Regions from separate parts of the Idiomarina sp. genome, predicted to be linked through region 2. Evidence: predicted binding sites of a transcription regulator. Region 2 holds the regulator's gene; each other region holds the start of a gene.

Region 1 (3,280 bases), 1.5 Mb from region 2:
CTCGCTGGTCATTCAAGGGCCGCCAGCCGGGTTGGCGGGCTATTTTTAAAATGGGATTTAGCAGTGATGGCGAAACCCGCTACGAAGGTGACCTGGAATTGCATAACCAGCAATTAATTGGCGTTGAATTGCCACCTTTCAGGATGCCCGACAGTACACCGATGCATTAGCAGTTAGCGCGGTGTCAGTCTCGCGAGTGAAAAAGAATTTCGCCGGGCAGTTCGGCAACTTCTATTTTTGCTAACGGCTGATAGCCGCGTTTAACAAAAAACTCGCGATAGTCCTCGCGTGTAACGTAAACACCGATACCCTGCGATTCATTGTCCTCATGTAATAACGTATCTGCCGCTTTAACTAACAACTGACCTAACCCATGGTGTTGATATTGCGGCGATACCGCAATGAACGCCAGCATATGGTAACGAACATCAGGCATCGCCTGCTGAATACGCCGTTCTTTTTCCAGCACCTGCCGGGTACTTAAAAAACCAGCTGTCATTAGCATCGAGATGCGCCAGTGCCAAAAACGATCAGGACCAAAACTGGCCCCCGGGCGGGTTAGGCAGGCGACACCCAACAAGGTGTCGCCGTCCTTAATACCCACGATTGGCTGACCGCTTTCCCAAAAAGAGGTCAAATCTTCACGGATAGCGGCACGCAAACGTTTATCATAATCAGGCTTTTCTGCCCGAAATATTCGTTTGAATAGTTCGTCATCATGATAGGTTTGATACAAGAGTGACGCAGCAGCTTTAAAGTCTTCTGCAACCAAGTAAACAAGTTCACCTGTGATATTTTGCTCAGCAACGTCTGTCATTCGTACTCTCTTGTATTTTTTAGTTATTTAACCCTCAAGCTAGCGAGATTTTTTGACCTTGTCGAGTGCCAATTCGCCGGTTCCCGTCAATTTATCATCGATGAAAACGATCGGTGTACACTCATCACGTGTCGTCATGCCATCTGCGTGCGTGCGGTGAGTTCTGTAATACAAGACTTGATAGGCTTCACCCTCGTGCTGCCAGCGGTCGCTGAAGTCCGGTGTTCCCATACGTTGTTTTGTTTCTGTAACTGATAATTCCATTGGCAATGACGCTATTTTACTGCGGTTATCGCGCTCATCTTGTTGTCCTTCGTACTGCGCATTACCCTTTTCCCAGTCCGATTCCGTGACGATAACGCAGCCTTGCAACAACAACGAAGCAGCAACCAATGATCCCAGTAAAGGTAGTTTTTTCATTTTTTTCTTTCCTTTTTAACAACAGTTAACGTTTTTATTCACACCGCTTTTGCAAAGCGCGTTCCAACTTGTAACCTGTTGTTTTTAAAACAATTATTAAAATATCGCAAAAATAAGCTGGCTAAGTTATAGCGAAATTCGCAATTATTTAGCCAAATTTACTGGTGTACAGGCCGCTAAAAAGTCATCCAGTTCCGCATAAAGTACTTCGTGTTGTGGCTTACCAATCCATTCCAGTCCAATGACTCCAGTGGCGTTATCAATCGACAATAAAAGGTCGTCGGCCTCATCAGCCAGGCCAATAAATACCGTTTCCGGCTGCTTTAGTTTGCGCTTCATCAAGATATGACCGGTAATATTCTGCAGCAGCCGTTCGGCATCTTCCGGTCCCTGTGCCTGCAATAACGATACACCATGCTGTTCATCATTATGCGTTACTGAAACGGCCAAATCGCCACTGAACCAGCGCCCATAAAAACGTTTTACGTGTTCGTGAAAGGTCAGTTCGAGCGCAGCTTCTAATGGTGAGAAATCCAATGGCGGTTGCTGTTTGACCGGTTGCCACTCAACCACGTCATCGTCTATTACATTTACATAAATGGGGCTTTGCCATTCGCTCACATACTCCGCATGTAACGGGCTGACGTCGCTGACGTAACGCTCGATTAATCGATCCAGGGCCGTGCTCATCTGGTACTCACCTATAAATAGCTTTAAACTACGCGCATTGTATGTGTGGAGTCAGTAAATGCCAAACGATAACCCGTTACAACACTTGAATTTAGGTCAGTCAACCGACTATCCGAGCGCCTACGATGCGGCACAGTTGCGAGCCGTACCGCGCGCGCTTAATCGACAACCCATCGGTATTAATGACAACAACCTGCCCTTCGTGGGCGATGATTTTTGGACCGGCTACGAGTTGTCCTGGTTAAATAACAACGGGTTGCCGCAAGTTGCCGTTGGTTATTTTACAGTTCCCGCTAACAGTCCGAACCTGGTCGAATCTAAATCGTTCAAGCTTTATTTAAATAGTTTTAACGAATCGCGGTTTGCTGACTGGCAGCAGGTTGAAAAACTGATGCGGGAAGATTTAAGTCAATGTGCCGGTGCCCCGGTGGCGGTGGAGTTAAAACCCATTTCAGCCGTTACTCACGCCACTATCGATGATTTACCCGGTGATCTGATCGATGAGCAAGACATTACCATTACGGCTTATGATTACGATCCCGGACTACTGCAGATAACGGGTAACGACCCGACTGAACAACACTTTAAAAGCCATTTACTCAAGTCCAACTGCCTCATCACCAATCAGCCCGATTGGGGTTCAGTCTACATACATGGAGTTGGCCCCGGGTTAGATACCGCCTCTTTGCTGCGCTATCTGATTAGCTTCAGGCGCCACAACGAATTCCACGAACAATGTGTAGAGCGTATTTTTCAGGACTTAACTCGACTCGGCTTTGAAAAGCTCAGCGTTTATGCGCGTTATACGCGGCGGGGAGGACTGGATATTAACCCATTCCGTTCAAACTTTGAAAAGGCGCCAGCCGTCGGGCGACTGGCGCGTCAATAACTAGGTAATCACTAGCCCGTTATGCGTTAGGGTGAGCAATGCCCAACCATTGCAAAAAGCGCGCCTGTTGCTTCGCAGATGGTTCAGCTACCGGCGTGATTTTTGCGCCGGTATGTTGTTCTTCACCAATCACCAGCGTAGCCGTGTGTAATTCATCCCGGCGGAAATAGGTAACTTCAACTTCGCTACCGATTTCGTACTCTGCTAATGCTTCGTCGAAACGACCACCGGCAGCGCGGAAGCCGTCATATGCAACGATGACATCGCCGGGGGTAAAACCTGCATCCCAGGCCGGGCTATTACGCTCGACACGAGTTAACTCGATACCCGCAGCCGCAGCATTACCGCTCCAGCCAACCCATGCCTGTTGCTCATCGGCCGAAGCAAATGTCAGTTCAAGCCCGACTGTTTGCAACATATCGGCAAAAGGCAAATCGCCAATGGGTTGCTCAATGTTCTCTTGC
Region 2 (3,280 bases):
GCTCAACTATCAGCGCTCAAGCGCAACGTATTACCTACTATCAGGCGCGCGAAGTGCTTGAACTCGTGGGTGATGCGCAAGTATCCCAGGGTGCCAGCCGCTCTAGTGCGCAGATTATTACCTATGACCTCGCCAAACAAACCTTAAGCGCCAGCGGCGAGGGCTCAGAGAACAACCGGGTAACAACCATTTTTACGCCCACCAAAAAGGACGACAACGACGACCAAAACGGGGGCAATCGCTAACTTATGGCTACGCTTTCGGTTCGTCATTTAGCAAAAAGTTACAAACGTCGGCAAGTGGTTAAAGATGTCAGCCTGGAGGTTAGTCAGGGCCAGATCATCGGCTTGTTGGGCCCTAACGGCGCAGGTAAAACGACCACCTTCTATATGATTGTGGGTTTGGTTAATAGTGATAAAGGCCAGATTTATCTGGATGACACTGACCTAACGCTGTTGCCTATGCACGAGCGAGCACGCCGGGGGATTGGCTATTTGCCACAGGAGTCGTCGATATTCCGCAAACTGTCAGTACGCGACAACCTGATGGCCATTTTAGAAACTCGAAAATCGCTAAGCGCGGTTGAGCGTGAAGAAAAAGTTGATGCGCTACTGGAAGAATTCCACATTGGCCATATCGCCAACAGCCTGGGGATGAGCCTGTCCGGAGGCGAGCGTCGCCGGGTAGAAATTGCACGGGCGCTGGCAGCTGATCCCACCTTTATTTTACTGGATGAACCCTTTGCCGGTGTCGACCCGATTTCAGTCTTAGACATCAAAAAAATTATCGAACATTTAAAAAATCGCGGTATTGGCGTGCTAATTACTGATCACAACGTGCGCGAAACACTCTCGGTTTGTGAACACGCTTACATTGTCAGTCACGGCCAGTTGATTGCCAGTGGTGACGCAGACAGTATATTATCAAACCAACAGGTTAAAGATGTTTACCTCGGCGAACAATTTACGCTGTAAGCCTATTCAGTAACGACTGATGCGAGAGCCGGGAGCCTAACGTATGCGACAAAGTCTTCAGCTAAAAATGGGTCAGCAATTAACCATGACCCCACAGTTACAACAAGCAATTCGCTTGTTGCAATTGTCATCGCTTGATTTGCAGCAGGAGATCCAGGAAGCACTCGATAGCAACCCACTGCTGGACGTCGAATCGGATATCTCAGATGGCGGCGCAGATGGTAAGGCACATAACGCGTCATCACGCGACCGTGACGATAGCCAACAAGAAACCTCCGACGTATTAAAAAAAGACCAGTTGCCTGATGACCTGCCGGTCGACAGCAGCTGGGATGATACCTATACCTCGTCCACGCCAGCATCGATGACCAGCGGTAACGGAAAAAGTTTTGAGGGCGAAATGGACGTGTACCAGGGCGAAACCAGCGAAACACTGCAGGATCATTTACTGTGGCAAATGCAGCTGTCGCACTTCAGCGATGAAGACACCGCCATTGCCGAAGCGATCATCGAATCTATTAATGATAATGGTTATCTCACCTCAAGTATCGACGAGCTAGTTGATGCGGTCGGTCTCGATGAGGTTGGCCAGGAAGAAATCTGTATGGTGCTGAAACGCATACAGCATTTTGATCCCGTGGGCGTTGGCGCGCGCGACGTTGCTGAGTGTTTAACTATACAGTTGCAGCAACTAGTAGAAGAAAGCCCGTTAAGAACACAAACGATAGAGCTCGTTCAGCAACACATGGAATTACTCGGCAACCGTGATTACCGCACGATTATGCGCAAAATGCGCCTGTCTGAGGCAGAGCTAAAAGCTTGTATGCAGTTAATCCAACAGTTACATCCTCACCCCGGCGAACAAGTGGCGCAAAAACCGGTGGAGTACGTTATTCCGGATGTGTCTGTGGTAAAAAAACAAGGCCGCTGGGTGGTCGAATTAAATCCTGACAGCGTACCTAAATTAAAGGTTAATGAAGAATACGCGGCGCTTAGCAAAGCGGCCAAATCCGAGGCTGACTGCAACTACATAAAATCGCATACCCAGGAGGCGCGCTGGTTTATTAAAAGTCTGGAAAGTCGCAACGATACCCTACTTAAAGTTGCAAACTGTATCGTGCAGCGCCAGCAAGGCTTTTTCGAGTACGGCGAAGAGGCTATGAAGCCCATGGTTCTTAACGATGTCGCCGAAGCAGTAGAGATGCATGAGAGTACAATTTCGCGGGTGACGACACAGAAGTATTTGCATAGCCCCCGCGGTGTTTTTGAGTTGAAATATTTTTTCTCCAGTCACGTCAACACAGAGGCAGGAGGTGAGTGTTCAAGTACTGCTATTCGTGCTTTAATTAAGAAGTTAGTGGCGGCAGAAAATCGCGCCAAACCATTGAGTGACAGTAAAATTGCTGAACTCATTGCGGAGCAGGGAATCAAAGTGGCAAGGAGGACCATTGCAAAGTATCGGGAGTCGCTTAACATCGCGTCCTCGAGCCAACGCAAGAGTCTGCTTTAAATCGTGTAGCTATAAGAAGGAAGACGTTATGCAAATAAATTTGACCGGTCATCACATTGATATTACTGACGCACTGCGTGACTATGTAGATACTAAGTTCGCTAAGTTAGAGCGACATTTCGACCACATTAACAATGTGCACGTCATCCTTAAGGTTGAGAAAACGGATCAAATCGCCGAAGCGAATTTGCACGTTAACGGCGGCGAAATTTTTGCCGACGCCAAACACGAAGATATGTATGCGGCAATTGATGGCTTAATTGATAAGCTCGATCGCCAGGTTATTAAACACAAAGAGAAACTCAAAAAGCATTAATCATGCAACTGTCTGAACTATTAAGCCCCGACTGCACCAAGTGTGCAGTCGAGGGTGCCAGCAAAAAGCGTTTACTCGAGGCTATTAGCCAAATTGCGGCCCCCAAATTGGTCGGCATTACTCGCCACGATATTTTCGAAAGCTTGTTGAATCGGGAGCGTTTAGGCAGTACCGGAATTGGGCTGGGTATTGCCATTCCTCACGGTCGGCTTGCCAATGCCACACAACCTGTCGCTGTGTTACTGACGTTAGAAAAACCTATCGAATTTGATGCTATCGACAATCAGCCCGTGGATATTATTTTTGCCTTACTGGTGCCTGAATCAGAGCACGAAAATCACCTACAAACGCTTGCCGCGGTTGCCCGCCGTATGAACGATAAAGTCTGTACTCGCGCGCTACGACAAGCCGAATCTGACAAAGATCTCTATGACATCTTTGTTGACGAGAGTAACGACGGATCATGCAGCTAATTATTGT
Region 3 (3,280 bases), 1.2 Mb from region 2:
GCAGCGATGTTGCAAACAGCCGCCCGCAGGGCAAAAAGCCGCAGCGCAGCTGCAAAAGGCCAGTCGGCGTTAGCGCCGACGATAAATGATTCCCGGGTTGCAGCGGATCATTTCGAAGTCGTCGGTTAGACCGGAAATTGATTCTGATGCCCCCAGGAAGAGGTAGCCGCCGGGATTGAGGGATTGCCGGAATTGGGCAATAATTTTCCGCTTAACGTCGGCGGAAAAGTAGATGAGTACGTTGCGGCAAAAAATGATGTCGAATTTGCCGAGTAATGCGTAGCTGTCTAACAGGTTTAAGTGTCGAAATTGAACGAAGCTTTTTACTTCGTTCTTTACTTTCATGGCACCGGGTTTGCTGCCTTCGGTGAAGAATTTCTTTTGCCGTTCGGCCGATAGACCACGGGCTATTGCAAGGCTGTCATACTCTCCTACCGCACATTGGTCTAAGACTTTGTTCGATATATCTGTGGCGGTAATACGAATGCCGCCTTTTAATCCGCCGGGGTTTTTGGCTTTGTATTCCAGATAGGTCATGGCAATAGAGTACGGCTCCTGCCCTGAAGAACAGGCCGATGACCAAATTTTGACAGGTGCCGCATTGTTTTTAAATTCCGGCAGCACTCGGTTAGCCAGGATCTCAAACGGATAGGTGTCACGAAACCACAGTGTCTCATTCGTGGTCATGGCATCGATAACCGTAGCCCGCAGTGCACGCTCGCTGATCTTCATCGACTTCTTCACCAACTCGGACAGCGAGTCGATGTTAAATTTTGCCATTAAGGGGCTAAGGCGACTTTTAACCAGGTACATCTTGTTATCACCGAGCACGATACCGCACTGATGCTCTAAAAACTGACGAAACTCCTGGTACTCTGACTGACTGAGCTCTTTATTGGTCACGTTTTCTCTACTGCGTTGTTTTTATTCTGATTAAGCTTATTCAATATTGACGTCTGCTTCTGCATTAAGCCATTTTTTAACGGCAGTTGCCAGCTCATCGGGGTGGAATTTGGCGATAAAGTCATCGGCGCCCACCTTTTTAACCATAGCTTGGTTAAACACCCCACTCAACGACGTATGCAGAATAACATGAACACCGGCGAGTTTGGGATCGGCTTTGATTTCGGCAGTCAGGGTATAGCCATCCATAACCGGCATTTCTACGTCAGAGACCAGCACCGGCACGTGCGGGTGCACATCGCCATCGACTTCCTGAGCCTTTTCTTTTAACCAGTCCAGCGCTTCTTTGCCGTTCTTTTTGATTTCCATTGGAATATCAAGAGACTGCAATGCACGCTTGATCTGGCCACGCGCCACGGCCGAATCGTCGGTGATCAATATCGTCAAGTTTTCTTTCGCCACGTTAATGGGCTGATTAGCGACTTCTTCGCTGATGTCGGTATTAACCGGGGTGATGTCGGCCAAAATACGCTCGACGTCGATAATTTCGACCAATTCTTTGTCTATTTCGGTGACCGCGGTCAGATAGGCGTCACGGCCTGTGCCTTTTGGCGGCGGCAGGATCTCTTCCCAGTTGATATTGATAATGCGATCAACCCCTCCGACTAAAAAGCCCTGCACCGTGCGGTTATACTCGGCGATGATAATAAAACGGTTTTGAAGGTCGGTAATTTCCGGTCCCCCGGTGGCCATGCTCAAGTCAATAATCGAGATAGCCTGACCACGAATATGGGCAATCCCCCGAACCAAACGATTGCGATGTGGCATAGCCGTTAACTTGGGGCACGGCAGTACTTCGCGCACTTTAAATACGTTAATACCAAAACGCTGTTTGCCGGCCAGTCTAAACAGTAATAATTCCAGCCGATTTTGGCCGACCATCTGTGTGCGTTGGTTTACCGAGTCCAGGATACTCGCCATGTTCACTCCTTTTATCGGAGCAGGCTGACCGCTGGCATGCTCCTTGCTTAAGCTATTGTAACTCGTGGTGCCGTAACGTCAGTGACAAAAACTTGACGTTAATTACATTCTCTATTGTTAAAGAATGTGTCGGCAGAAGACCATTAAACCTTAGTGGAATTACACAATGATAATACGCAATAGCTTATTAATCAGTTTGCTTTTGATCATAGCGCATTCGGGCTCGGTTGCGAATGCAAACGAACGTAAAAGCGATAGTTTAGATCACAAAGCCTTGCAGACGTTGGCGCACGACTTTGTTAAAGCTCAGGTGACTGCGCCCGATAACGGTCGGGTCGAGATTGTGGCGAACAACCTGGATCCGCGTATGGTGGCCAAAAAATGCAGCGAGCAGCCGCAGGTCAGTTTTGCCTCTAATTCAGGGCTCGATAGTTATACCACGGTTGAGATACAGTGTGCTGCACCAACGGCCTGGCGTACCTATGTACCGGTTCGTATTTACCGCTATAAACCGGTGATTACGGCAGCGGTCCCCATGTCACCGGGGCATCTGGTGTCGGAATCTGATTTAACCACGCAAGAGGTGGATATTAATCGTATTCGGTCTAATGTTTTTACCTCAGCAGATACGTTAGTCGGCGCGCGGATCAAAAGACGCGTGCGCTCCGGACAGCCGATTGAAGCCAGCGACACCTGCCTTGTTTGTTCGGGGGAAAAGGTTACAATAGTGGCTAAAAGCAAGGCATTGCAAATAACAGCCAGTGGCAAAGCATTGGCTGACGGCCTGAAAGGCGAGTCGGTGGCGGTGCAAAACACGCGTTCTAACAAGTCGTTAGAAGCGATTGTCACCGGTTTAAACGAAGTGACCGTGCAGTTGTAATATGTCGACGGTCAAAAAAGTAGCAAAAAAGATTAAAGGTTTCTCGCAAAGTGTCGATAAGGGCACGAGAACTTCTATCTAGCGAGGCGAGACAATATGCCAATCAATATCAATAATGCAGGATTAAAAAACACCACGATCGACACCAAGACCAATCGTCAGGTCGATGGCGGTAATAATTCCGGCAACAGCCCGGCACCGGCTAAAAGTGGTGGTGATTCCGTATCGCTGACCTCTGAGGCGCAACAACTTAACGACCTGCAGGAAAAAGCGATGAACAGCAGTGGCATCGACCAGGCGAAGGTTGATCGCATTAAGGCGCAAATTGAAAACGGCTCATATAAGGTTGACGTTGACCGTTTGGCGTCGAAGTTAGCACAGTTCGAAGGCGACCTGTTTGGTTCGCAGATTGACGGCGACGAGTAACCGCTAATTTATGAGCGCTACCGCAACACCTGTTAACGAGCTTCTACAACAGCTGGCAGACTCGCTAGATGCCCTTGCTGCACTGCAACA

The links. The regulator sigma-54, encoded in region 2, starts transcription at its own class of promoters, with help from an activator protein. The targets are predictions, from matches to a motif close to GTTGGCACGNNNNTNGNNT.
Region 1: the regulator sigma-54 is predicted to act here: its motif matches at 1,287-1,305, upstream of KZ771_RS05980 (DUF3192 domain-containing protein).
Region 3: the regulator sigma-54 is predicted to act here: its motif matches at 1,915-1,933, upstream of flgA (flagellar basal body P-ring formation chaperone FlgA).

The regions. Positions count from the first base shown of each region.
Region 1 is NZ_CP080268.1:1,205,631-1,208,910, forward strand. Features, by position in the region: gene KZ771_RS05970 (DUF3301 domain-containing protein) at 1-170, shown strand, start outside; gene KZ771_RS05975 (GNAT family N-acetyltransferase) at 185-817, opposite strand; gene KZ771_RS05980 (DUF3192 domain-containing protein) at 857-1,237, opposite strand; gene KZ771_RS05985 (SecY-interacting protein Syd) at 1,382-1,927, opposite strand; gene queF (NADPH-dependent 7-cyano-7-deazaguanine reductase QueF) at 1,986-2,816, shown strand; gene KZ771_RS05995 (PDZ domain-containing protein) at 2,836-3,280, opposite strand, start outside.
Region 2 is NZ_CP080268.1:2,704,635-2,707,914, reverse strand. Features, by position in the region: gene lptA (lipopolysaccharide transport periplasmic protein LptA) at 1-245, shown strand, start outside; gene lptB (LPS export ABC transporter ATP-binding protein) at 249-974, shown strand; gene KZ771_RS13090 (RNA polymerase factor sigma-54) at 1,018-2,484, shown strand; gene hpf (ribosome hibernation promoting factor) at 2,513-2,800, shown strand; gene ptsN (PTS IIA-like nitrogen regulatory protein PtsN) at 2,803-3,273, shown strand; gene rapZ (RNase adapter RapZ) at 3,264-3,280, shown strand, end outside.
Region 3 is NZ_CP080268.1:1,546,958-1,550,237, forward strand. Features, by position in the region: gene KZ771_RS07625 (protein-glutamate O-methyltransferase CheR) at 70-903, opposite strand; gene KZ771_RS07630 (chemotaxis protein CheV) at 940-1,884, opposite strand; gene flgA (flagellar basal body P-ring formation chaperone FlgA) at 2,051-2,764, shown strand; gene flgM (flagellar biosynthesis anti-sigma factor FlgM) at 2,861-3,190, shown strand; gene flgN (flagellar export chaperone FlgN) at 3,201-3,280, shown strand, end outside.